3 regions of the Anaeromusa burkinensis DSM 3853 genome follow, and region 2 is predicted to be linked to each of the others. Evidence: a T-box and tRNA genes for the amino acid it is inferred to sense, from the RefSeq annotation. Region 2 holds a T-box; the other regions hold tRNA genes.
The links. A T-box is a leader RNA that pairs with one kind of tRNA and senses whether it is charged. The one in region 2 lies ahead of C508_RS0109795 (valine--tRNA ligase), so its partner is inferred to be a tRNA-Val.
Positions count from the first base shown of each region.

Region 1: it encodes a tRNA-Val, which carries the amino acid that the T-box ahead of C508_RS0109795 (valine--tRNA ligase) is inferred to sense. The anticodon was not compared.
Region 3: it encodes a tRNA-Val, which carries the amino acid that the T-box ahead of C508_RS0109795 (valine--tRNA ligase) is inferred to sense. The anticodon was not compared.

Region 1 is NZ_KB894609.1:22,600-30,339, forward strand. Features, by position in the region: gene C508_RS0115665 (DsbA family oxidoreductase) at 21-599, shown strand; gene C508_RS0115670 (ABC-F family ATP-binding cassette domain-containing protein) at 1,141-3,039, shown strand; gene C508_RS20410 (hypothetical protein) at 3,132-3,302, shown strand; tRNA gene C508_RS0115680 (tRNA-Val) at 3,368-3,442, shown strand; gene C508_RS0115685 (YkvA family protein) at 3,566-3,949, shown strand; gene C508_RS19665 (EAL domain-containing protein) at 4,020-6,287, opposite strand; gene C508_RS0115695 (rhodanese-like domain-containing protein) at 6,638-7,036, shown strand; gene C508_RS18950 (CC/Se motif family (seleno)protein) at 7,051-7,329, shown strand; gene C508_RS0115705 (hypothetical protein) at 7,528-7,740, shown strand, end outside.
Region 2 is NZ_KB894593.1:8,730-16,469, forward strand. Features, by position in the region: gene C508_RS0109780 (sulfide/dihydroorotate dehydrogenase-like FAD/NAD-binding protein) at 1-677, shown strand, start outside; gene gltA (NADPH-dependent glutamate synthase) at 662-2,062, shown strand; gene ilvD (dihydroxy-acid dehydratase) at 2,229-3,881, opposite strand; T-box leader at 4,033-4,252, shown strand; gene C508_RS0109795 (valine--tRNA ligase) at 4,295-6,949, shown strand; gene C508_RS0109800 (bifunctional folylpolyglutamate synthase/dihydrofolate synthase) at 7,225-7,740, shown strand, end outside.
Region 3 is NZ_KB894588.1:24,866-32,605, reverse strand. Features, by position in the region: gene C508_RS0106340 (alkaline phosphatase) at 1-1,275, shown strand, start outside; gene C508_RS0106335 (YibE/F family protein) at 1,275-2,414, shown strand; tRNA gene C508_RS0106330 (tRNA-Val) at 2,454-2,530, shown strand; gene C508_RS0106325 (VOC family protein) at 2,645-3,064, shown strand; gene C508_RS0106320 (amidohydrolase) at 3,064-4,254, shown strand; gene C508_RS0106315 (DUF512 domain-containing protein) at 4,390-5,697, shown strand; gene C508_RS0106310 (cob(I)yrinic acid a,c-diamide adenosyltransferase) at 5,694-6,230, shown strand; gene der (ribosome biogenesis GTPase Der) at 6,271-7,602, shown strand; gene plsY (glycerol-3-phosphate 1-O-acyltransferase PlsY) at 7,618-7,740, shown strand, end outside.

The sequences.
Region 1 (7,740 bases), on a different contig from region 2:
CCAAGAAAAAGGAGGCTCTTATGCGTCGATCGTTGCGAGTAGTTTTTGACTTTGCTTGTCCTTACTGCTATTTGCTTTGGGGTTACGTGCAGGAGTTGCGACGAACTGCGCCGGTACAACTCGAATGGCTGCCTTGGGAAATCAATCCGGATCTGACGTTAGCGGGAAAAGTGCTGCAGCCGGGAGCGTCAGGGGTATCACAGCCGGATCAATTAGGCGCGTCCCTGGGCTTGGTTCCGTCCGCCAGGACCGTGTTGTCTAATACGCACCAGGCGCTGGCGGCGTTGGAATTTGCCAAAGACCACGGCCAAGGCGACGCTTGGCTAGATGCCGTTTTTCCAGCTCATTTTGTCGACGGCCAGGATATCGGCCAACTGCCGGTGCTGCTGCAACTGGCGCAGGAGATTGGTTTTGATGTGCAGGAGTTGGAGGCGGCGCTGCAGGCGGGGCGCTATGACCAGCGCTTGCTGGATAACGAGGCCTATTGCCAGGAGCATCAGATTGAATGGGTTCCTACGGTGCTTTGGGGGCAGGAAAAGCTGCTGGAAGGCGTTATTTCCTTCAGCGTGTTTAAAGACACATTAAAAACATTGTTTTAGGGAAGCACTGTTTCATGCGACGCTCCGTCTTGGTTATTTTCTCTTAGACATAGCACCGCTTTAGAAGAAGTCCGTCTGTCCTTTTGGACAGAGGGACTTTGATTTTTTATTTGACTGCATTAAGCTGAGGAGCCATTGCAGCATCTTTGTATTTGAGACAAGATTTGCGCGCGCCTCGAAAAAGCAGGTTAAGGCGGCAGTTTCTTAACTCGTTGCGCTCAAACAAGCGAAACTTTGATGCGCCTTAGCCTGTTTTTTCGTCCTGCGGACCGGCTTACTCCAATAAAAGTCTCAAATACAATGACCGCTGCCTTCGAAACCTTCCCGCTACTCCCTGTACTCCGGTTAAAACCCGTGCCCTGTTCTTCTCTTGCGTACCCTCCCGTGACTCTGATTCTCTTGTTTCATCTTCATCGCGCCCTCCATCTACTCACTCTACTCCTGTTAAAATTCTCGTTTCTTTGTTTCTGGCTCCATTGTGATTTGGCAGCGCCTTTTGTACAATAGAATTTAGATTTAAAAGAAGACAGAGGGAAAACTCATGCATATCCTTTCCATAGAAAATATGAGCAAACAATACGGCGAGCGTACTCTTTTCGAGGACGTGACCTTCGGAATTGGCGATACGGACCGCTTGGGTCTGATCGGCGTTAACGGCACCGGCAAGACTACGTTTTTAAAAGTGATAGCTGGCCTGGAGCCGCCGGACGAAGGGAAAATCAGCCGAGCCGGCAGCGTGCAGGTGGAGTATCTGTCACAGGACCCGGAGTATGATCAGGAAGGCACGGTACTGCAAGAAGTCTTTCGCGGCGCTTCGCCTATTTTGCAGGTGCTGCGGGAATACGAGGCGGCCTTAGGCGCTGCAGCCGCTTGCCCCGGTGATGAGGCGCTGCAGGCGCAGGTAGTGCGTCTAGGCCAGAAAATGGACGAGCAGAATACCTGGCCATTGGAAAGCGAAGCTAAGACTATTTTAACCAAGCTAGGCATTGATGATTTTAGCGCGCAGATGAAAAATTTATCCGGCGGCCAGCGCAAGCGCGTGGCTTTGGCCGGAGCGCTCATCAATCCGGCGCAACTCTTGATTTTGGATGAGCCTACCAACCATATCGATCATGAAACCGTGGCTTGGCTGGAGCAAACCCTGGCTCGCCGCAACGGGGCGCTGCTGGTCATCAGCCATGATCGGTATTTTTTAGACCGTGTTACTACCGGTATTTTGGAGCTGGATCGGGGACGGCTTTTCCGCTACGAGGGCAATTACAGCCTCTTTTTAGAGCAGAAGGCCGCGCGGGAAGAGCGCGAAGAAGCCAGCGAACGCAAGCGCCAAAACCTGCTGCGTCAGGAGTTGGCCTGGATGATGCGCGGCGCGAGAGCGCGCAGCACCAAGCAAAAAGCGCGTATCGAGCGTTTCGAGACGCTGTCGGCGCAGCAAGCCCTGGGCAAGGCGGCGGCCCTGGATATGTCCGTAGGCTCCAGCCGCTTGGGCAAGACCGTCATTGAAGTAGAAAATCTGAGCCATGATTTTGGCGAAGGCTGCGTTTTGAAAAACTTCAGCTACATCGTCAAGCGAAATGACCGCATTGGCATTGTCGGCGCTAACGGCAGCGGCAAATCGACGCTGCTAAACCTGATCGCTGGTCACTTGGAGCCGCAGGCGGGGAGCGTCAAGGTGGGACAGACCGTTAAAATCGGCTATTTTGCTCAGGAAAACATCGACATGGACCCGCGCCTGCGGGTCATCGAATACATTCGCGAAGAGGCCAACTTTATTGCAACCTTGGACGGCGGCGTTATCAGCGCCGCGCAAATGTTGGAGCGCTTTCTATTTCCGCCGCATCTCCAGGGCGTGTCCGTAGCCAAGCTGTCCGGCGGCGAGCGCCGCCGCCTTTACTTGCTGCGGGTGCTGATGAGCGCCCCGAATGTACTGCTCTTGGACGAACCGACCAATGATTTGGATACGCTCACCTTGGCGGTGCTGGAGGATTATCTGGACACTTTTCCGGGCGCCGTGTTGACGGTATCCCATGATCGCTACTTTCTTGATCGCGTAGCGGACCATATTTTCGCGTTTGAAGCAGGCGGTTCCATTGGCCGTTATCCTGGCGGCTACAGCGATTATCTGGAAGCTCGCGCCCCTCAAGGCGAGATGGAGAAAGCATCCGGCTCAAAAGAAAGCGATAAGACCGACGAGCGCAATCAAAACCGCGCGCCCCGTATGGGCTTCAAGGAAAAACGCGAATTTGATGAAATTGAAGGGGTTATTGCCGCTGCTGAAGGCGAGCTTCGCGCTGTTCGCGCCCAACTGGCCCAAGGAGGCAGTGATTTTTCTCTGTTGCAGGAGCTGACGGAGCGTGAAAAGCAGCTGCTGGCGAGGTTGGAAGAACTTATGGAGCGTTGGGCTTACTTGAGTGAACTGGCGGAAGCCAGTGAGAGCCGCTAAAGGGGCAAGTAAGTTTTAGGCGAGCTTGTGCGAACTGTGATAAAATAGAAAGAGACATAACTAAGCTGTTAACAGCCGGAGCGTGATTGATTATGCATAAGATTACCTATAAATGTCCGAAATGCGAGAACGTTTTTACCGTCGCTTCCAAGAAAGAGCAGCTTAAAGTGGTTTGCGTCCACTGCGGCGAACCGGGCTATCTTTTGGATGAAATTGACGAAGAAGAAACAGATCTTGAAGAAGAGCCGGACCAAGACGAGTGAGGAAATCTCATCGGGGCGATGATCTGGACAAGAAAACATTGTTATGGTAAAATTAAAACCTGTTAGGGGCATTAGCTCAGTGGGAGAGCGCTTGATTCACATTCAAGAGGCCACTGGTTCGAAACCAGTATGCCCCACCATTTCTAACAAGCAAGACTCTCGAGAATTCGAGAGTCTTTTTGTATATAGACGGTGCGAACTAACGGGAGATTGATAGAAAAATTTCAACAAATTACAATTGGTTTTTAGTAAAAGGAGATACAATGAACGAGTCACATGATGAGCGTTACGGAAATTATGCGCAGGAATACTCGCAGCCACGCTTTTTTGAGAAGCTGTGCAAGCAGGCCAAGGTGATTGGCGCTTCTTTGATTTACAAGGCGCTGCAGCTTTTCTATGTCGCCCAGAAGCCGGAAGTTCCGCTGAAGGTGAAAGCGACCATTTATGGAGCGTTGGGATATTTTATTCTGCCTTTTGACGTGATTCCGGATATGATCGTCGGCGTGGGGTATGGGGACGATGCAACGGCCTTGTTGGTAGCGCTGGGGATTGCGCATATGTATATTGACGAAGACGTCCGCGAGCAGGCGAAACAGAAATTGGCAGGTATTCTCGGGGAAGAAGCGTTGCACGGGTTGGATGTATAAACGATAGGTGTATAGAAACAATAACAAAGAACATAAAAAGACGGCGCTGGCCAATGGCAGCGCCGTCTTTTTATGTTTTCAGTAACTGTATCGCCGTAGCGGGCGGTTCTGGACGTCCGAAATAGTAGCCTTGAATATAGTCGCAATGCGTTTGCGCCAAAAAAGAAACTTGGTCGGATTTTTCCACGCCTTCGGCAACTACGACCATTTTCATAGTATGGGCCATATCGATGATGTTTTTAATAATTGAATTCTGCGTAGTATCGTTGAACATCCGGTCGATAAAGGATTTATCAATTTTTAGCGTATTTACAGGCAAGCGGTGCAGATAGGTCAGGGAAGAATATCCGGTTCCAAAGTCATCAAGGGCAAGGCGTACGCCCATTTCACTCAATTTAGCTAAATTGCGCACTACATTGTCTAGAGAGGACATGAGGGCGGTTTCGGTTATTTCCAGCTCGAGCTGTTCGGGGCGAAGGCCGATGTTGGTGATGACGCGTTGGACCATGGTAACAAAATATTCATCTGATAACTGAATGGGCGAGGTATTAACGCCGATTCGAATATGCCCTTGTCCCTGCTCGGATAAGTGTTTTGCAAAGAAGCAGGCTTCTTTTAATACCCACTCGCCAATCGAATGGATGAGGCCGGTTTGTTCCGCTAAGGGAATAAAAACATCTGGAGAGATTTTGCCATATTGCTCACTATCCCAGCGCAACAAGGCTTCAAAGCCAATGACAGTATGATCAAGGACTCGAACCAGCGGCTGATACACTACCGTCAGTTCGCCTTGGTTCAGCGCGGAGCGCAGGGCTACTTTTAAGACCATCTGCTCATAGGCTTCGGTCTGCATGGAAGGTTCATAGAAACGCCAGCAATTTTTCCCTGTCTTTTTCACCGCGTACATGGCGTTGTCGGCATTCTTGAGGATTTCTTCGCGAGTATCGCCGTTTTCGGGATAGAGAGCAATGCCAATGCTTGCGGAGGTCTGCAAGCGAATGGTGTCGGTATCGTATTCATAGGCTAAGGCATGGAGGAGTTTTGAAGCTTTTTTTTCGAGTTCCTGACGTGCTTTTTGGCCAGGTAAAATCACAACAAACTCATCGCCGCCAATACGCGCGACAAAGCCGGAGGCTTTTGTTTCCTCTACAAGAATTGATCCGGACTTAATAATCAAATCGTCGCCATATTGATGCCCTAAGGTATCATTAATTGTTTTTAAATCATCTAGGTCGATAAAGAGGACAGCCCCTGTATGCCCTTCTTTTTGCGCTTTTTCCAGTTCTTCCTTCAACTGTTCGTTTAAATGCTCTCGGTTGGGCAAGCCTGTAAGACTATCATGGAGGGATGCGTAGTGGAGTTTGTTATAGTTGCAAAGCAGCTCCTCTTCTTTGGCTAAGAGCTCTTCGTTTTGAGCGGCTAATTCTTCCTCTTGGGCTTGCAGGTTTTCGTGGGCGAGGAACAACTGGTCATAGTTTATTTTCAGTTTCTTTTTGAGACGGTCTATATACAGTTTGATTGCTATGCCGAGAACAATGAGAGACGCTGCGACGATGAGCAGGAAAAAGAGGATTTTTTCTTGGCGAGCTTTTACATAGCCGTCCGAATGAGTATAGAAAAATTTTAAATACAATTCTTCAAAAACGCCGTTGTCTTTTAATTGATCGAGTTTGTGGTTCATATATTCCACTAAATCCGGGCGGGACTTGCTAACGGCGTAGGCATGCTCGCGGGGAAAGAGATTGGTAACCTGAGGAACAACGATCCCTTTAAGATTCTTAGAAATAATCGTATAATCCATAAGCTGTTGGTTTTCAAAAATCACGTCGATTTTTCCGTCAAGCAGGTCGGGCAGAGCGTCGTCAATATCGTCATATGTTTGGTAAGGCGAGATATGCAGCGTGTTTCGCAAAAGACTTTCCGTGTAGTAGCTTTTGCCGACGCCGACGCGCAGGTCCGCCAAATCTTCTAAGGCTATTTTTCGAAAATGAGCCAGCGTATAGATGGAAACATAGGAATTAAACAAGGGTTTAGTAAAGAGGACTTCTTTTTTTCGTTCCTCTGTGACGGCAATGATGCCTCCAATGTCGATATCGCCTTTTGCCAGCCGTTTATAGACTCGATCCCAAGAGTCAGAGGAGTAGTCGACATCGTAATCGGTGGAATCCAAGACAAGGGTAATTAAGCTGGAATCAAATCCATACAGATACTCTTTGTTTTGAAAGGTGTACGGCGGGTAGTTTTTATCAACTTGATACTTTACGGAAGGCGCGCCAGCGCAAACGGATGCCATCAAGTAGAAGGCAATTAGCGCTAAGACGAATCTTCGCAAAATCATGTTGCATCACCTTTCTGTCTGACTTTTGCAAAGCTGTACCGTAAAGCCATGGCGAGCAGCAGGGGGCGGGTGAAATTCGGTATAAAAGCAAGGAAAGTTTACCCGATATCATATAGTTGGTAGTTTCGCTAAATACATAAGAATACCTTTTGATTGCAGAAGGGATTTTGTATTTATAACTGCCTTTTCGTCGTTGCCGGAGAGCTTCATGGGTGAAGGCTAGGAGTTTTGCGAGAGGCGACAGGAAGTATATTTAAAAATAATAGATAAAAATTATTTGTTGACAATGGACAGCTAGTTCCGTAAGCTATAGATAGTATAGGATGTTTTGAGAGAAGGGCTGCTTATTTATGGATACGAAATTGGTGCTTGTTATTTCAGCCCTTATGCTGCTGGCGGTAGTTGCTTTGGGTTGTAAAACGCAGGCTTCTGCTCCTGAGGGGTATCACAAAATAACAGCGGCGGAGGCAAAGCAGAAAATGGCTGCGAATCCGCAGGCGGTTGTGTTGGATGTAAGGACTGCGGAAGAATACCGTGAAAAGCACATTCCCAAGGCGGTATTGCTGCCATTGGCGGAAGTGAAGGAGAAGGCGTCTGTCGTGCTGCCTGATAAAAACGCGGAAATTCTCGTGTACTGCCGCAGCGGCAATCGCAGCCGTCAGGCAGGAGTACTGCTGGCCGAGATGGGATATGCCTCGGTGTACGATTTTGGAGGCATTCAAGACTGGCCTTATGAAGTGGTTCAGTAGAAGGAGGTGCGACTATGCTTGCGATTACGCCCGAAGCGGCTGCCTATGTTAAAGAAAAGAAAAAACCGATTCATTTAGAACTGCCACCGGAAATCGGCTGTTGCATTCATCTGCGGGAAAAGCCCAGCGTTCGCTTGGGCGTGCCCCATGATCCGCAAAATTATGAGAAGCTTATGCTGCAAGGAATTGAGGCGTTTGTACCCAAAGAGCTGGTGTCGCTTCCTTTAACGATTGCGGTCAATCAATTCTTGGGCTTTCGCAATCTGGAAATCACCGGCTGGAAGCTTGTATGATTGCAGAAAAGAGAAGCTGCGGTTTGGATTAGCGGGACAGTAAGGCTAGCGGCTAATGCAAAAGGACCTGTACTGAAACAACGGTTGTTTCAAGGCAGGTTCTTTTGCATTAACGAGTATTGGCACAGGGTCTGCTACATAAGGTGGAGGTTAAAAGGCTGTTAGGAGTAGCGGCATTACTTGAAGGAGGCAACAAGGATGACAAAGGTGTTGGCAGGACGCATTCTTTTGGCGATCTGCATCGGTATAAGCGGGCTGGATTATTTCGGGCAAACGGGAGCTAGCCCGGTGCTGGGAACTTGGTTTAGCAAAGCCGGCAAAGAAGCTGGAAATTTGGCTATGTACGGAGGGATTGCCGCGGGCTGCTTGTATGTGAGCCGGGAGCTTTTTTCTTGGCTTAAGAAGCGCAAG
Region 2 (7,740 bases):
AAGAAGTGGGCGCTAGCACCCGACTGATGGGACAATTAGAGCAGGGCCAGAGCCTGCATGATTTAGTAGGGCCTTTGGGACAAAAAACACATATCGAAAAGCTGGGGACGGTTATTTGCGTAGGCGGCGGTATTGGCGTAGCGCCTGTATATCCCATTGCCAGGGGGATGAAACAAGCTGGGAACGAAGTGATTTCCATCATTGGCGCTCGCAACAAGGATCTCTTGATTTATGAAAAAGAAATGGCTGCGGTCAGTGATGAATTGGTGGTCACTACGGATGACGGCTCTTATGGCGAAGCTGGCCGTGTAACAGGTCCCTTGCAGCGGCTCTTGGAGTCCGGCAAGAAAATTGACTTGGTTATGGCTATCGGACCCGTCATTATGATGAAAAGCGTAGCGGAAACCACTCGTTCCTTTGGCGTGCCGACGGTTGTCAGCCTCAATCCAGTTATGGTCGACGGCACTGGCATGTGCGGCGGCTGCCGTGTGTCCCTAGGGGATGAAGTTAAATTTGCCTGTGTAGACGGACCGGAATTTGACGCCCATAAGGTTGATTTTGACGCGCTCATGTCCAGACAACGCATGTATAAGAGCCAGGAAGCTCGCCATACAGAACACAGCTGCGGCGGCCACGGTCATCATGAAGGAGGGCAATGCCAATGTCACTCTCGCTGAAAAAAACGCCTATGCCGGAACAAGACGCCATAGAGCGCGGCCGCAACTTCAAAGAAGTGACGTTGGGGTATTCTGAAGAACAGGCCTTGACCGAAGCGGCGCGCTGTTTGCAGTGCAAAACCGCTCCTTGTCGTCAGGGATGTCCGGTGGGAGTCGATATTCCCGGATTTATCGGCAAGCTGAAAACCGGCGACGTTGTTGGGGCCAGGGAAGTGCTGAAAGAATATAATGGTTTGCCAGCTGTTTGCGGCCGCGTCTGCCCGCAGGAAGAACAGTGCGAAAAGTACTGCGTCTTGGCGAAAAAAGGCGAGGCTGTTGGTATTGGCCGTTTGGAACGCTATACGGCTGACACGGTACGCAGCCAGGATGAACCGCAAGAAGAGACGGCTGCGGCTGACGCTCAGAAAGTCGCTGTCATCGGTTCAGGACCGGCGGGCTTGACCGCTGCTGGCGAAATGGCCAAGCGCGGCTATAAGGTGACGGTATTTGAAGCCTTGCACCGTCCGGGAGGCGTGCTGGTGTATGGCATTCCAGAATTTCGCCTGCCTAAAGAAGAAGTGGTTCAAGCAGAAATTGACGCCTTGCGGAAACTGGGCGTGGATATTGAAGTCAATGTCGTTATCGGCCAGACTTATACTATTGACGAGCTGATGGAAGAAGAGGGCTTTGAAGCTGTGTTTATTGCTACTGGCGCAGGGCTGCCTCATTTTATGGGTATTCCCGGAGAACAGTACAATGGCGTTTATTCGGCTAATGAGTTTTTGACCCGCTGCAATTTGATGAAAGCCTACCGTTTTCCCGAATGCGCTACCCCCATTCACGTGGGACGCCGCGTCGCCGTTGTCGGCGGCGGCAATGTAGCCATGGACGCCGCTCGTACGGCGCTGCGCCTGGGAGCGGAGAAGGTTTATATCGTCTATCGCCGTTCCGAAGCCGAACTGCCGGCGCGTTTGGAAGAAGTGCATCATGCCAAAGAAGAAGGCATTGATTTTCAGCTTCTCAACAATCCGGTGGAAATCTTGGGCGATGCTGAAGGCTGGGTACGCCAATTGCGTTGCATCCGCATGACTTTGGGCGAGCCGGACGCCTCAGGACGCAGACGTCCGGAAGCGGTACCAGGTTCGGAGTTTGAGCTGGATGTAGATACGGTGATCATGGCCATCGGCCAGGGCCCGAATCCGCTGGTGCAGCAGACAACCAAAGGTCTGGAAGTCAACCGCCGCGGTAATATTGTAGCTGACGCGGAAACCGGCGCTACCAGCCGCGAAGGCGTTTTTGCCGGTGGTGACGTTGTCACCGGCGCTGCGACAGTTATTTTGGCCATGGGGGCCGGCAAAAAAGCCGCCGCCGCCATGGATGAGTATCTGAAAAGCAAACGCAAATAATATAGACATAAAAAACACCATTGGAGGACCTTGCGGTCAGCCAATGGTGTTTTTGATACTATACCAGAATTTATAAGCTTTTACGGATGAAAATCCTAAATTTTCCAAGGACTAGGAAGTTCTGTATAAACGGCAGCATATCCAACCCCGTTGGCTTTCTTGATTCCTACTTCAGCACTGCGCCGCTGTTGGCCGAGGTGACCATGCGAGCGTAGCGGACCAGGTAGCCTTTGTCCACTTTAGGAGCTGGCGGCTGCCAGGCAGCCTTGCGCTTGGCCATTTCGTCATCGCTAATCGCTACATTCAGCTTGCGGCCAGGGATGTCGATTTCAATGGTGTCACCGTTTTGGACAAAAGCTAAGGGGCCTCCGTCTCGGGCTTCCGGGGAAATATGGCCGATGCAGGCGCCGCGGGTCGCGCCGCTGAAGCGGCCGTCCGTCAAGAGCGCTACCTTGAGACCCATGCCGGCGATAACGGCGGTGGGGTTGAGCATTTCTCGCATACCCGGGCCGCCTTTGGGGCCTTCGTAGCGGATGATGACGACGTCGCCGTTCTGGACTTTTTTGGCGATAATGGCATCGATTGCGTCTTCTTCGGAATCAAAGCATTTGGCAGGGCCGGTGAAGTTAAGCATATCCGGCGCTACGGCGCTTTCCTTGACGACCGCGGTATCTGGGGCTAAGTTGCCCTTGAGAATGGCGATGCCGCCTTTGTTCATGTAAGGATCTTCGACGGTACGAATGACATCAGGCCGTAAGATGACTGCCTGTGCTACACGTTCACCCATCGTGCCGTCAACAGTGCGGGCAGTTAAATCGATGACATTCTTTTTAGCCAGCTCTTTAATAACGGCGTTGATGCCCCCGGCTTCGTTCAGATCCTGCAGATGATGGCTGCCGGCAGGGCTGAGTTTGGCGATGTACGGCGTTTTGGCGCTAATTTGGTCAAAGGTTTCCGGCGCCAAGGGAACACCGGCTTCGTGGGCGATAGCCAGCAAATGCAGGACGGTGTTGGAGGAGCCGCCAATGCCCATGTCGACGGCAATAGCGTTGTGGAAAGCGGCAGGCGTTAAGATATCGCGCGGTTTGATGTCGTTAGCCACCAAATCTAAGATGACTTTGCCGGCTTTTTTTGCCAGCAAACGTCGTTGTCCGTTATAGACGGCTGGAATCGTGCCATTCCCGGGCAGGCCCATGCCAAGTACTTCTGTTAGGCAGTTCATGCTGTTGGCGGTGAAGAGGCCCGCACAGGAACCGCAGCCGGGACAGCCGGAGGCTTCGAGATCCTCTAACTCTTCGGCGGAAATTTTACCGGCCTCAAAACGGCCGGCAGCCTCAAAGAGATTGCTGACGCTGATATCCTTGCCTTGATGGCGGCCAGCTAGCATAGGACCGCCGCTGACGACGACCGAAGGAATATTCAAGCGAGCGGCAGCCATGAGCATGCCTGGAACAATTTTGTCACAGTTAGGAATGAGTACCAGACCATCGAAACCGTGAGCGGTTGCTACGGATTCAATGGAATCGGCAATAAGCTCTCGGCTGGCCAAGGGGAATTTCATGCCGTCATGGCCCATGGCAATGCCATCACAGATGCCGATAGCTGGAAATTCCATGGGAGTACCGCCGGCGGCCAAAACCCCCTGCTTGGCTGCTTCGGCAATTTCACGCAAATGCATGTGACCGGGAATGATTTCATTAAAGGAATTGACAATGCCGATGAGAGGCTTTTTCAGCTCATCAGGACCAAAGCCCATAGCATAAAAGAGAGTACGATGGGCGGCACGGGTGGAACCTTTTTTTACAATATCACTGCGCAAGAAAAGCTCACTCCTTTTCCTCTTGAGAGGTCTTTTGTTAAGATCATACACTGGAAAAATACATAATGCAAGATTGAAAAGCCTGAAAGTTATTGTAAGTAAAGCGGTGTTGACAAGGAATAAGCAAGCAGGTATGATAAAAATAATTGCATAGAAAGTGAAGATGGGAAGAGTAGACGTCGAATTGCGGTCAGAGAAAAGACCCTTGGCTGGAAGGTCTTACGGAAACGATGGTTGAAGGTCCTCCCGGAGCTGCTGCGCTGAACCCAATAGTAGGCGCAGCCGTCGGCGGCTATGTTACAGCCGTTAGAGTCCGGGGCGACCCGGAGAAGCAAGGTGGTACCGCGAAATGAGGCTTTTTCGTCCTTACAAAAAGGATGAAAAGGCCTTTTATTGTTGAAAGGGGAACAGGCATGACAGAGAAAAACTTATCCAGTGTGTATGATCCCAAGGGTGTCGAAGAAAAATGGTATACAGCTTGGGAAAAAGAAGGCTGCTTTCATGCAGAAGCTAATGAACAAAAAGATGCTTTCAGTATTGTAATTCCACCGCCTAATGTAACGGGGCAGTTGCATATGGGGCATGCTCTTGATAATACGTTGCAGGATATTTTAATTCGTTGGCATCGGATGCGCGGCGACGACACTCTTTGGATGCCCGGCACTGACCATGCAGGCATTGCTACCCAAATTAAAGTGGAAGAGATGCTGAAAAAAGAAGAAGGCAAAAGCCGTTATGATCTAGGGCGTGATGCTTTCATTGAACGCGTTTGGGAATGGAAACAGCAGTATGGCGACCGTATTACTAGGCAACTGCGGAGCTTGGGAGCTTCCTGTGATTGGGAGCGGGAACGCTTTACGATGGATGAAGGATGTTCTCAAGCTGTTCGGGAGGTCTTTGTTTCTCTATATGAAAAGGGGCTGATTTATCAAGGACACCGCATTACCAATTGGTGTGTGCGTTGTCATACGGCTTTAAGCGATATTGAAGTAGAGCATGAGGAAAAAGAAGGTCATTTGTATCATCTGCGCTATGAAGTGGAAGGTGAAGCCGGCCGTCACGTGATCATTGCCACCACGCGTCCTGAGACCATGTTGGGCGATACGGCGGTGGCGGTGCATCCGGACGATGCGCGTTACAAGGATTTAATCGGCAAAACTTTGATTCTGCCGGTGGTGAATCGTCGCATTCCTCTTTTAGCGGATGACTATGTTGATCCTTCCTTTGGTACAGGGGCTGTAAAAATTACGCCAGCCCATGATCCTAACGATTTTGAGATGGGGCAGCGTCACAAACTGGAACAGGTTGTAGTTATTGGACCCGAAGGAAATATGACCGAAGAGGCTGGTAAATACGCCGGACAGGATCGTTACGAGTGTCGCAAAGAGCTTTTGGCGGACTTGGAAGCGATGGGCGTTTTGGTTAAGGTAGAAAGCCATCCGCATGCAGTGGGCCATTGCCAGCGCTGCGGAACCGTTGTGGAGCCATTGGTATCTAAACAGTGGTTTGTGAAAATGGAACCATTGGCGAAACCGGCGATGGAAGTAGTTCGGGATGGTCGGGTGCAGTTTGTGCCGGAGCGTTTCAGTCGCACTTATTTGAACTGGTTGGAAAACATCCGCGACTGGTGTATTTCCCGGCAAATTTGGTGGGGACACCGCATTCCCGCTTGGTACTGCGAAAGCTGCGGCAAAACCATTGTTTCCCGGGATGATCTGACAGTTTGCCCGCATTGCGGCGGCGCTGTCGAGCAGGATCCAGACGTGCTGGATACGTGGTTTAGCTCCGCGTTATGGCCTTTTTCTACGATGGGGTGGCCGGAAAACACTGTGGAGTTGCGGCAGTTTTATCCCACAAGCGTGTTGGTAACCGGTTATGATATTATTTTCTTCTGGGTAGCGCGGATGATTATGATGGGCCTAGAATTCAAGCAGGAAATTCCTTTCCATCATGTCTTCATTCATGGTTTGGTGCGCGACAGCCAGGGACGAAAAATGTCCAAGTCGTTGGGGAATGGCATTGATCCGCTGGAAGTAGTGGAGAAGTATGGCGCCGATACGCTGCGCTTTATGCTGATTACAGGCAACACGCCTGGCAATGATATGCGTTTTTATTGGGAGCGGGTGGAAGCCAGCCGTAACTTCGCCAATAAAATTTGGAACGCTTCCCGCTTTGTGCTGATGAACCTGGAAGGCTTTAACGGCCAGGCGCCGCAGGCGGAACAGCTGACCTTGGCGGATCGCTGGATTCTCAGCCGCTATGACAAAGTGGCTAAAGCGGTGACCGATAACCTGGGCCGCTTCGAACTGGGAGAGGCAGCTCGCTTGGTGTATGAATTCCTTTGGGGCGAGTACTGCGATTGGTATATTGAAATGGCGAAGCCGCGTTTGTACAACAAGGAAGAAGCGGAGCAGCGCGCGGTGGCCCAGTATGTGTTATGGGAGGTTCTGGAAGGAACCATGCGTCTGCTGCATCCTTTCATGCCTTTTATTACCGAAGAAATCTGGCAGCATCTGCCTCATGAAGGCAGCAGCATTATGAAAGCCTCTTGGCCTTCTGCGCAGACGGAACGGAATGATGCCGCGGCAGAAACGCAGATGAACCTGATCATGGAGGCCGTCAAAGGCATACGTAACATGCGGGCGGAAATGAATGTGCCACCGGGACGGCGCAGCGAAGTGATTCTGCAGGCAGGCAGTGAAGATGTGCGCAGCGTGCTGCAGCAAAACGAAGGATATTTCCGTCAATTGGCGGCGGCAGAGCCTGTGACCTTGCCGGCAGTGGGCGCGGAAAAACCGGAGAACGCGATGGCGACTGTGGTAGCTGGGCTGGAAGTATACCTGCCGCTTAAGGGCTTGATTGACGTAGAAAAAGAAACGGCCCGCCTCTCGAAAGAGCGTGAAGCTCTGACCAAGGAACTAGCGAGGATTACCGGCAAGCTTGGCAACGAAGGCTTTATGGCTAAAGCACCGGCGGCGGTAGTTGAAAAAGAACGCGCTAAAGCGCAAGAGTGCGAGGAAAAATTAGGCGCAATCCGCGAACGCATGGACTATTTAGCAACGTTGTAATCTACGGAGTTCTACAATGCGCCGCTGCCCCCTCTGGTGGCAGCGGCGTTAGTTTTAAGGGAAAGCATTGCTTTATTTGCCATCCATCTTGTCGAGCCTTTTTTCTCTCTCTGCGTTGTCAAATCTTCGACATAGCGCCGCTATGCCTGTGATTTGTCGCCTAGATAGAAGCAAAAAATTCTTTGCCAATCTGGACAGCTCATTTCAGCAGTGCTTTCCTTCTAGCGATCAATACTCAATTTAGAAAGTGCGTAAACTTGAAAGGAGGTTTTTCGATGACTTATCAAGAGTCGATTGCATACTTGGAAGGTTTGTCGCGTTTTGGCATTCGTCTGGGTTTGGAACGGATGCAGGAGCTGGTAATTCGTTTAGGGCATCCGGAGAAAAAATATCCTACCATTCATATTACCGGCACAAACGGCAAGGGATCTACGACAGCTTGTTTGGCTGCTGTTTTGCGGGAAGCCGGTTTTCGTACCGGCATGTATACGTCGCCGCATCTGGAACGTTATACAGAACGTATGCGTATTGACGGCTTGGAAGTGGAAGAGTCTGTTTTTGCCGACGCGATTGAACAAACGGCTGCAGCGGCGCGAGAGATGGAGCGGGACGGCTTGGAACATCCGACACAGTTTGAGGTGCTGACGGCAGCTGCATTTGTCGTGTTTGCGGTCATGAAAGTGGACTACGCAGTAATTGAAGTTGGGCTGGGCGGGAGCCTGGATTCAACTAATGTCATTGACAGTCGGGTGGCGGTAATTACCAATGTGACCCTGGAACATGAGGATCGC
Region 3 (7,740 bases), on a different contig from region 2:
GGGACTCAGAATGGCAACGGACCTATGGGCAGGCAGCCTATGAATTTTACCGCCTTTTCTCATCAGGGCGTGCAGAGAACACAGTCGGCAGATACATTCATTACGGAGTCAGCTGCCGCAGGAACCGCTTTGGCGACTGGCAACAAAACCAATAATGACATTTTGGGCATGGATCCTACAAAGAGCGTTAAGTTTAAAACCATGGCGGAAATGGCCAAGGAAAAAGGCATGAAAGTAGGCATTGTCTCCAGCGTATCTTTGGATCATGCGACTCCAGGCGCTTTTTACGCGCATCAGCCGACTCGCAAAAACTATTATGAAATTGGTCAGGAACTAATCAACAGCAATTTTGATTATTTTGCCGGCGGCGGTCTGTTGGCGCCTACGGGTAAGAAAAAAGATCAGCCTAACTTATTGGAGCTTGCTAAACAGAAAGGCTATCAAGTAGCTGTTTCAACGGAAGAAATTCAAAAACTCGGCAAGGGTGCTGGGAAAACGATCGCTATAGCTCCGGATCTGGCGGCGGAAGAAGCTATGTCGTATGAAATTGATCGAGGAGAAAAAGTGTCTTTGGCAGACTTTACTCGCAAAGGGATTGAAATGCTTGATAATCCAAACGGTTTCTTCATGATGGTGGAAGGCGGCAAAGTCGACTGGGCCTGTCATGCGAATGATGCAGCAACAACGGTAAAAGATGTCGTGGCTTTTGAAGAAGCTATCGCAGAAGCGCTGAAGTTTTATGCCAAACATCCGGATGAAACTTTGATTGTCGTTACTGGCGACCATGAGACTGGCGGCATGACCATTGGCTTTGCCGGGACTGGGTACAAGACGTTTTTTAGTAAATTGGGTGGACAGACCTTGTCTTATGAAGAATTTGACAAGCAGATCAAAACCTACCGCGATCAAGTGGGCGCTTCTAATGCCAATTTGGATGACTGGCTGCCTGCTTTGGCTAATCAATTTGGTATGAACGAATTGACTGCCTACGAGAAAAGTCGCTTGAATCAAGCGTTGGCCGCCAGCATGATCGATCCGAAAAAACGTCCAACTGACGAAGAAACTACCTTGGCATACGGACCCTATGAACCCTTTTCTGTAACGGTGACGCACCTGTTGAACCAGCGTGCAGGAATTGGCTGGACCACCTACGCTCATACCGGCGTGGCCGTGCCTGTGTATGCCCAAGGAACCGGCAGCGGTGTGTTTGAGGGATATTATGATAATACGGATGTGGCCAAGAAAATAATGAATATCATGGGTGTTGCCAAATAATGAAACGAGATCGAATCGTTGTCATTGTCATTTTATTATTGTCCTTCGGTTTATACTGGCTGCCAAGCCAGTTTGAACCGGAGGAAGACGGCTATGTGCGGGCCCAAGGCAGGGTGCTTTCAGTTGATAATGAACATGTTTACGCCCGAGGGGTAGTTCGCACCGGCGTACAGGAGGTTGTGCTGCAGATTATGGACGGTCCGTATGAAGGAAAGACCATTGTTTGCAGCAATACGCTTTTAGGGAAACTGGAGATGGATAAGATGTTCGCCTCTGGCGATATGGCGCTGGTGACTATCAAGGGGACGGCAGGCGAGATTCAGGCCGCCAATGTAGTGGATCATTATCGCTTGTACGCAGAGGGGTTGCTCTTTTTTCTCTTTGCAACGCTTTTGTGCTGGTATGCCCGCTGGACGGGACTGAAAGCGCTTCTTTCTTTTGTATTTACCGTTTTGGTTTTGTGGAAGGTGTTGTGGCCGCTGGTTTTACTTGGGTGGGATCCAGTGCTTGTGTCCGTCTTAGTTGTAGCGGCTATTGTCGGTACGGTTACGCTGTTGGTTATCGGCTTTAACCGCATTGCATTAGCGGCTTTTTGCGGTACTATAGGAGGCGCTTTAGGGGCTGTATTGCTGGCGTTTTTATTCGGACAGCTATTTCGGGTTCACGGTGCGGTTTTGCCATATGCGGAGACTTTGTTGCATATGGGGTATGCTCAGCTAGACCTGACGAGAATGTTTTTTGCTGGAATTATGCTGGCGTCTTCCGGGGCGATGATGGATGTAGCTGTTGATATTGCGGTGGCTGTCGGCGAGCTGAAATGTAAGAGGCCAGACCTAGCGAGAAGCGAGGCTATTGCTTCCGGAATGCATATTGGGCGGGCGGTAGTGGGCACGATGACGACTACGCTTCTTTTAGCTTACAGCGGTTCCTTTATGGCGCTGATGATGGTTTTTATTGCCCAAGGGACGCCAGTAGTCAATGTTCTGAATTTGACGTATGTGGCAGCAGAAATACTGCACACCTTAACCGGCAGTATCGGAGTAGTTCTGGTGGCGCCCTGTACGGCTTTGTTGGCAGGAGTACTGTTGGCGGAACCTTCATCTGTGGCGGTATGTGAATTATCAGCAAAAAAGCCTTGACTTTTAAGGGCTGAACGTATTATAATTACCACTGTCCTTGGGGTTATAGCTCAGTTGGTTAGAGCGCATGCTTGACATGCATGAGGTCAGCGGTTCGAGCCCGTTTAACCCCACCAATTAACAAGTAAAGCTCCCGTGTACGGGAGCTTTTTTTTGTCGTGGCAGGGAAAACGGCGATGCATAGGGAATTCATAAACGATAAGAAACAATACTCCAGGGGGCGAACGGATATGATGAAAATTACGCGGGTGGATGCAACGTTTTGTACTGATAAACTGCAGGAATCTAAAGAATTTTATATGAATTATTTTGATTTTGAATTAGTGTATGAGAGTGATTGGTATTTGGAAATGATGGTTCCGGGCATGCCGACCAGCGGTTTGAGCTTTACCTTGCCGCGCCGAGATGAAGGGGAATTTTTTTGCGGTACCGGCACCATTCTTTCTTTTGAAGTGCCCGATGTGCAGGCCGAGTACCAGCGTTTAAAAGACGCGGGGTTGTCGCTTGTGCAATCGCTCCAGGATAAGCCTTGGGGAGAGCGCAGCTTTGTTGTGGATGATCCTAATGGAATTCATCTTTATATTTATGAAGCGATCCCGGCGACTCCGGAGTATCAAAAAATCTATGATTCCTTTCGGCAGGCTCGTTGATGAGCAATTCACTTCTTAATTTGCAGTTGTCGATTGAGGCTAACACAGATCAGATTATTGCTTGGCGTCGGCACTTTAGAAAACATCCGGAGCTAAGCGGGCAGGAAAAGGCCACGCAGAAAAAAATGCTCGATATACTTGGCAAAATGGGTTTGTCACCGCGCAAAGTTGCTGGTACAGGTATTGTCGCTGATATTGTCGGCGGGCGTGCTGCGTCGAAAATAGTGGCTTTGCGGGCGGATATGGATGCACTGTCGGTAGAAGACCAGGGACCGGAAAGCTACCGCTCGTGCATGTCTGGTATTTGTCATGCCTGCGGCCATGATGGGCATATGGCTGGCTTATTGGGCGCTGCTGCAGCCTTGGTGCAGCAGCGAGAACAGCTTTCGGGAACCGTGCGGTTGTTGTTTCAGCCTTGTGAAGAAAATTTTCCTAGCGGCGCGCAGGCGCTGATTGACGAAGGGGCGCTGGAAGGCGTAAGCGCTATTGTGGGATTGCATTTATGGCAGCCATTGCCGGCGGGAATGATTGCCGCTGTGCAAGGGCCGGTAATGGCTAGTCCGGATGCTTTTGAAATTATCGTGCAAGGAAAAGGCGGTCATGCTTCCATGCCGTTTCAGACAGTAGACGCTCTTGCGGCAGGGGCGCAAATTGCTGTGGCGTTGCGCGGCTCTGTTAGCGCGGTGATTGATCCGCTGGAACCGGCAGTATTGGCGCTGGGCATGCTTCAGGCGGGGGACGCTTTTAATGTTATTCCAGGGAAGGCTGTTTTGAAAGGAACCATTCGCAGCTTTTCTCAGTCCGTACGGGAGACTTTGTTTCAGCGCTTGGAACAAGTGTGCCGAGGGATTTGCGAAGCTGAAGGCGTTGCGTATGTGTTAAAGCGCATTTATGGGCATGATCCTGTTGTTAATGAGCCGGCTGTGACGGCCATTGTTGCTCAAGAAGCGGCGGCGGTGGCGGGAGCCGAAAATGTAAAGCGGGATTTTCCTCCGGTCATGGTAGGGGAAGATTTTTCTTGCTATTTGGCTAAGGTTCCGGGGACGTTCTTACTCGTCGGCGCTGGCAATGAGGGAAAGGGCATTTCTTTTCCGCATCATCATCCGCGGTTTGATATTGATGAGGCGGCCTTGCCGATCGGAGCGGCCGTATTGGCGCGCAGCGCCTGGACGCTGTTGGAAAAGGCTTGAGATAAAGACCATGAAGCGTTGCGTTCATGGTCTTTTCAATGGCTTTTCGGCACTTGAAAGGATGCTTGGAACACGGTATTATTAATAAATATGTGTTGCACGATAAAGCGCAACAATAAGGAGAGGTGAAAGGCTTTGGGACAGCGCAGGGCCATCATTTCCTCGATTCAGCCCGGCAGCATTGCCGAAGAAATTGGCCTACAGCCAGGCCATGAAATTCTTTTGGTGAACGGCCAGGCGATGGAGGATGTTATCGATTGGAGTTTTGCCGTGGCCGACGAAGAAGTTGTGCTGACGGTGCGGACGGAAGACGGCGATGAAGTCGTAGAGATTGAAAAAGAATATAATGAAGAACTGGGAATTGAGTTTGATGAAGCTGTTTTTGACGGCATTCGTCGTTGCGGCAATCGCTGCATTTTTTGCTTTGTCGACCAAATGCCGTCGGGAATGCGGCAAAGCCTGTATGTAAAAGACGATGATTATCGGATGTCTTTTTTGTATGGGAATTTTATTACTCTGACCAATGTGCGCCAGGCGGACTGGGAGCGTATTTTCCGCCTGCATTTATCTCCTCTTTATATTTCCGTGCATGCTACTGACGGCGCCGTGCGTGCCGCTATGCTGAATCAGCCGAAAGCGGCGGAAATTCTGCCGCAGTTGCAACGGCTGGCAGAGGCAGGCATTGAAATGCATACGCAGGTAGTTTTATGCCCTGGGCATAACGACGGCGAGGTGCTGCAAAAAACCATTGCTGATTTATACGCGTTGCGTCCGGCTGTGCAGTCGCTGGCTATTGTGCCGGTGGGCCTGACGCAGCATCGCCAGGGCTGTGCGGAGCTGAGAGGCCTTACGCCGGAAGAGGCGGGGCGGATTATTGACGAGGTCGCTCTTTGCCAAGAACGTTTCTTGAAAGAGGCTCAGACGCGTTTTGTCTTTTTGGGAGATGAATTTTATCTGGCAGCGGAACGTTCTTGGCCGACAGAAGAGGCTTATGAAGGGTTTCCGCAACTGGAAAACGGCGTAGGCATGGTGCGCGATTTTTTAACGGACTGGGAACGGCAACTGCAGGAGGTGCAAAACACTCAGCCTGCGGCAGAAGATATCTGGATTGTAGCAGGAGCATCAGCGTCCAAGGTGCTGGAGCCGTTGCTGGCAGGTCCTTTGTGGCAGCATGTGCGAGTGATAGAGGTAGCCAATGAGTTTTTCGGGCCAGCCATTACCGTGACAGGCCTTTTGACAGGCGGCGATATTATAAAAGCGTTGCAACGGGAAGGAGCGCGCCCACAGCGCTTGATTCTGCCGGGAGTGGCTTTGCGCAAGGGAGAGGCCATCTTCCTTGACGATATGACGCTGGAGCAGGTGAGTGAACAAGCTGGCTGCGACGTGCGCATTGCTCATGGGGCGGAAGACCTGTTTGGCTTGCTGAGGGGGCGAATCCTTTGAAACGCTTGGGCTTAATCCAGGTGTATACCGGCGATGGCAAAGGGAAGACGACAGCGGCATTGGGCTTAGCGCTAAGGGCTTGGGGAAAAGGCTGGAGGATTGCGATTGTGCAATTCATGAAGGATGATCCAGAGTATGGCGAGGTAAAGGCGCTCCAAGAGTTGGATGGGATCGACTTGTTTCCTGTGGGGAGAAATGATTTTGTCAATTTGGACCAACCCGAGGAAATCGATCGTCGATTAGCGCGGCAGGGCTGGGAATTAGCCAGGTCTTTTTTTGAAAAAGGCGATTATGAGATGGTTGTTTTGGATGAAATTAATATCGCAGTTGCATGCGGTTTGCTGGCGGAAGCGGAAGTTGTCGCCGCGTTGTGGCAGCATAAGAAGCGGCCGCAGCCGCGCGCAGAGATTGTGATGACCGGGCGTTACGCTACGCCAGGAATAATGGCGGAGGCGGACTTGATTACGGAGATGAAGGAACTGCGTCATCCTTTTGTGCAAGGCATTGAAATGCGTGAAGGGATTGACCATTGAGCCGGACTGCAGGGTTGCGGCGGAAAGAAGGTGCGAGACATTGAGCAAACCGATAGTGGCCATTGTTGGCCGGCCGAATGTTGGCAAATCTACTTTGTTTAACAAGATAGGCAAGAAGAGAGTATCCATTGTGGAAGACATGCCAGGGGTAACCCGGGACCGTATTTATATGGACGGCGAGTGGCTGGGAAAAGAATTCACCATGATTGATACTGGCGGGATTGAAATTGAGACAGAAGATAAAATCTTGAGCCAAATGCGCCACCAGGCCCGCCTGGCTATGGAAGAGGCGGACGTTATTGTATTTGTCGTAGATGGCAAAACAGGAGCGACCAATGCTGATGAAGAAGTAGCTCACATGTTGCGCGGCACAAGGAAACCAGTTGTGCTAGCCGTGAACAAGGTGGATCATATCAATCAAGAAATGGTTATTTATGAATTTTACAACTTGGGTTTGGGCGATCCTATCGGTATTTCCGCCGCCAATGCTATGGGCTTGGGCGATCTGCTAGACGCGGTAGTTGCTTCTTTTCCCGCCGATGCAGAGACGGAAGCGGTTGAAGAAGATGTAATCAAAGTGGCGGTAATTGGTCGGCCGAATGTTGGCAAATCATCTTTGGTTAATGCCATGATTGGTGAGGATCGGGTTATTGTCAGTGATATTCCCGGTACAACTCGCGATGCCATTGATACGCATTTCACTAAAGACGGGCAAAAATATATGTTGATTGATACGGCGGGTATGCGTCGTAAAGCAAAGATTGAAATGCCGGTTGAGCGTTACAGTGTTGTTCGTTCCCTGCGAGCTGTGGATCGAGCTGATGTTGTGCTAATGGTGATTGATGCCGAGGAAGGCGTAACTGAACAAGATAAGAAAATTGCAGGTTATGCTCACGAAGCAGGCCGCGCTTGTGTGATTGTCGTCAATAAATGGGATTTGGTAGAAAAAGACAGCAAAACCTCTTTGCGTTATACGGAAGCCATTCGCAACGAGTTGGCCTTTTTGCAGTATGCGCCGGTCGTTTATTTGTCAGCTTTGACCAAACAGAGGGTGCCGAGGGTGACAGAGCTTGTTAAATATGTGGCGGAACAGCACAATATGCGTGTGAAGACCAGCGTGTTGAATCAAGTGGTTGAAGACGCAGTAGCGATAAATCCGCCGCCCACAGGACATGGCAAGCGGCTCCGTATCTATTTTGCTACCCAGGCGGATGTGCAGCCGCCGACGTTTGTCTTTTTTGTTAACGAAGCGGAATTGATGCATTTCTCGTATCTGCGTTTTCTGGAAAATCGCTTGCGTGAGAGCTTTGGCTTTGAAGGTACGCCGCTAAAATTGGTAGTGCGTAACCGCAAGGAAAAGGAAGATGCTTAAAAAGGAGGCTGCATTGTGGAGTTTCTTTGGATTGTCGCTGTGAGCTATCTGGTGGGGTCCGTTCCCAACGGTTTATTATTGGGGAAAACTTTTTGGCATACAGATCTGCGCCAATTAGGCAGCTGTAATATTGGTGCA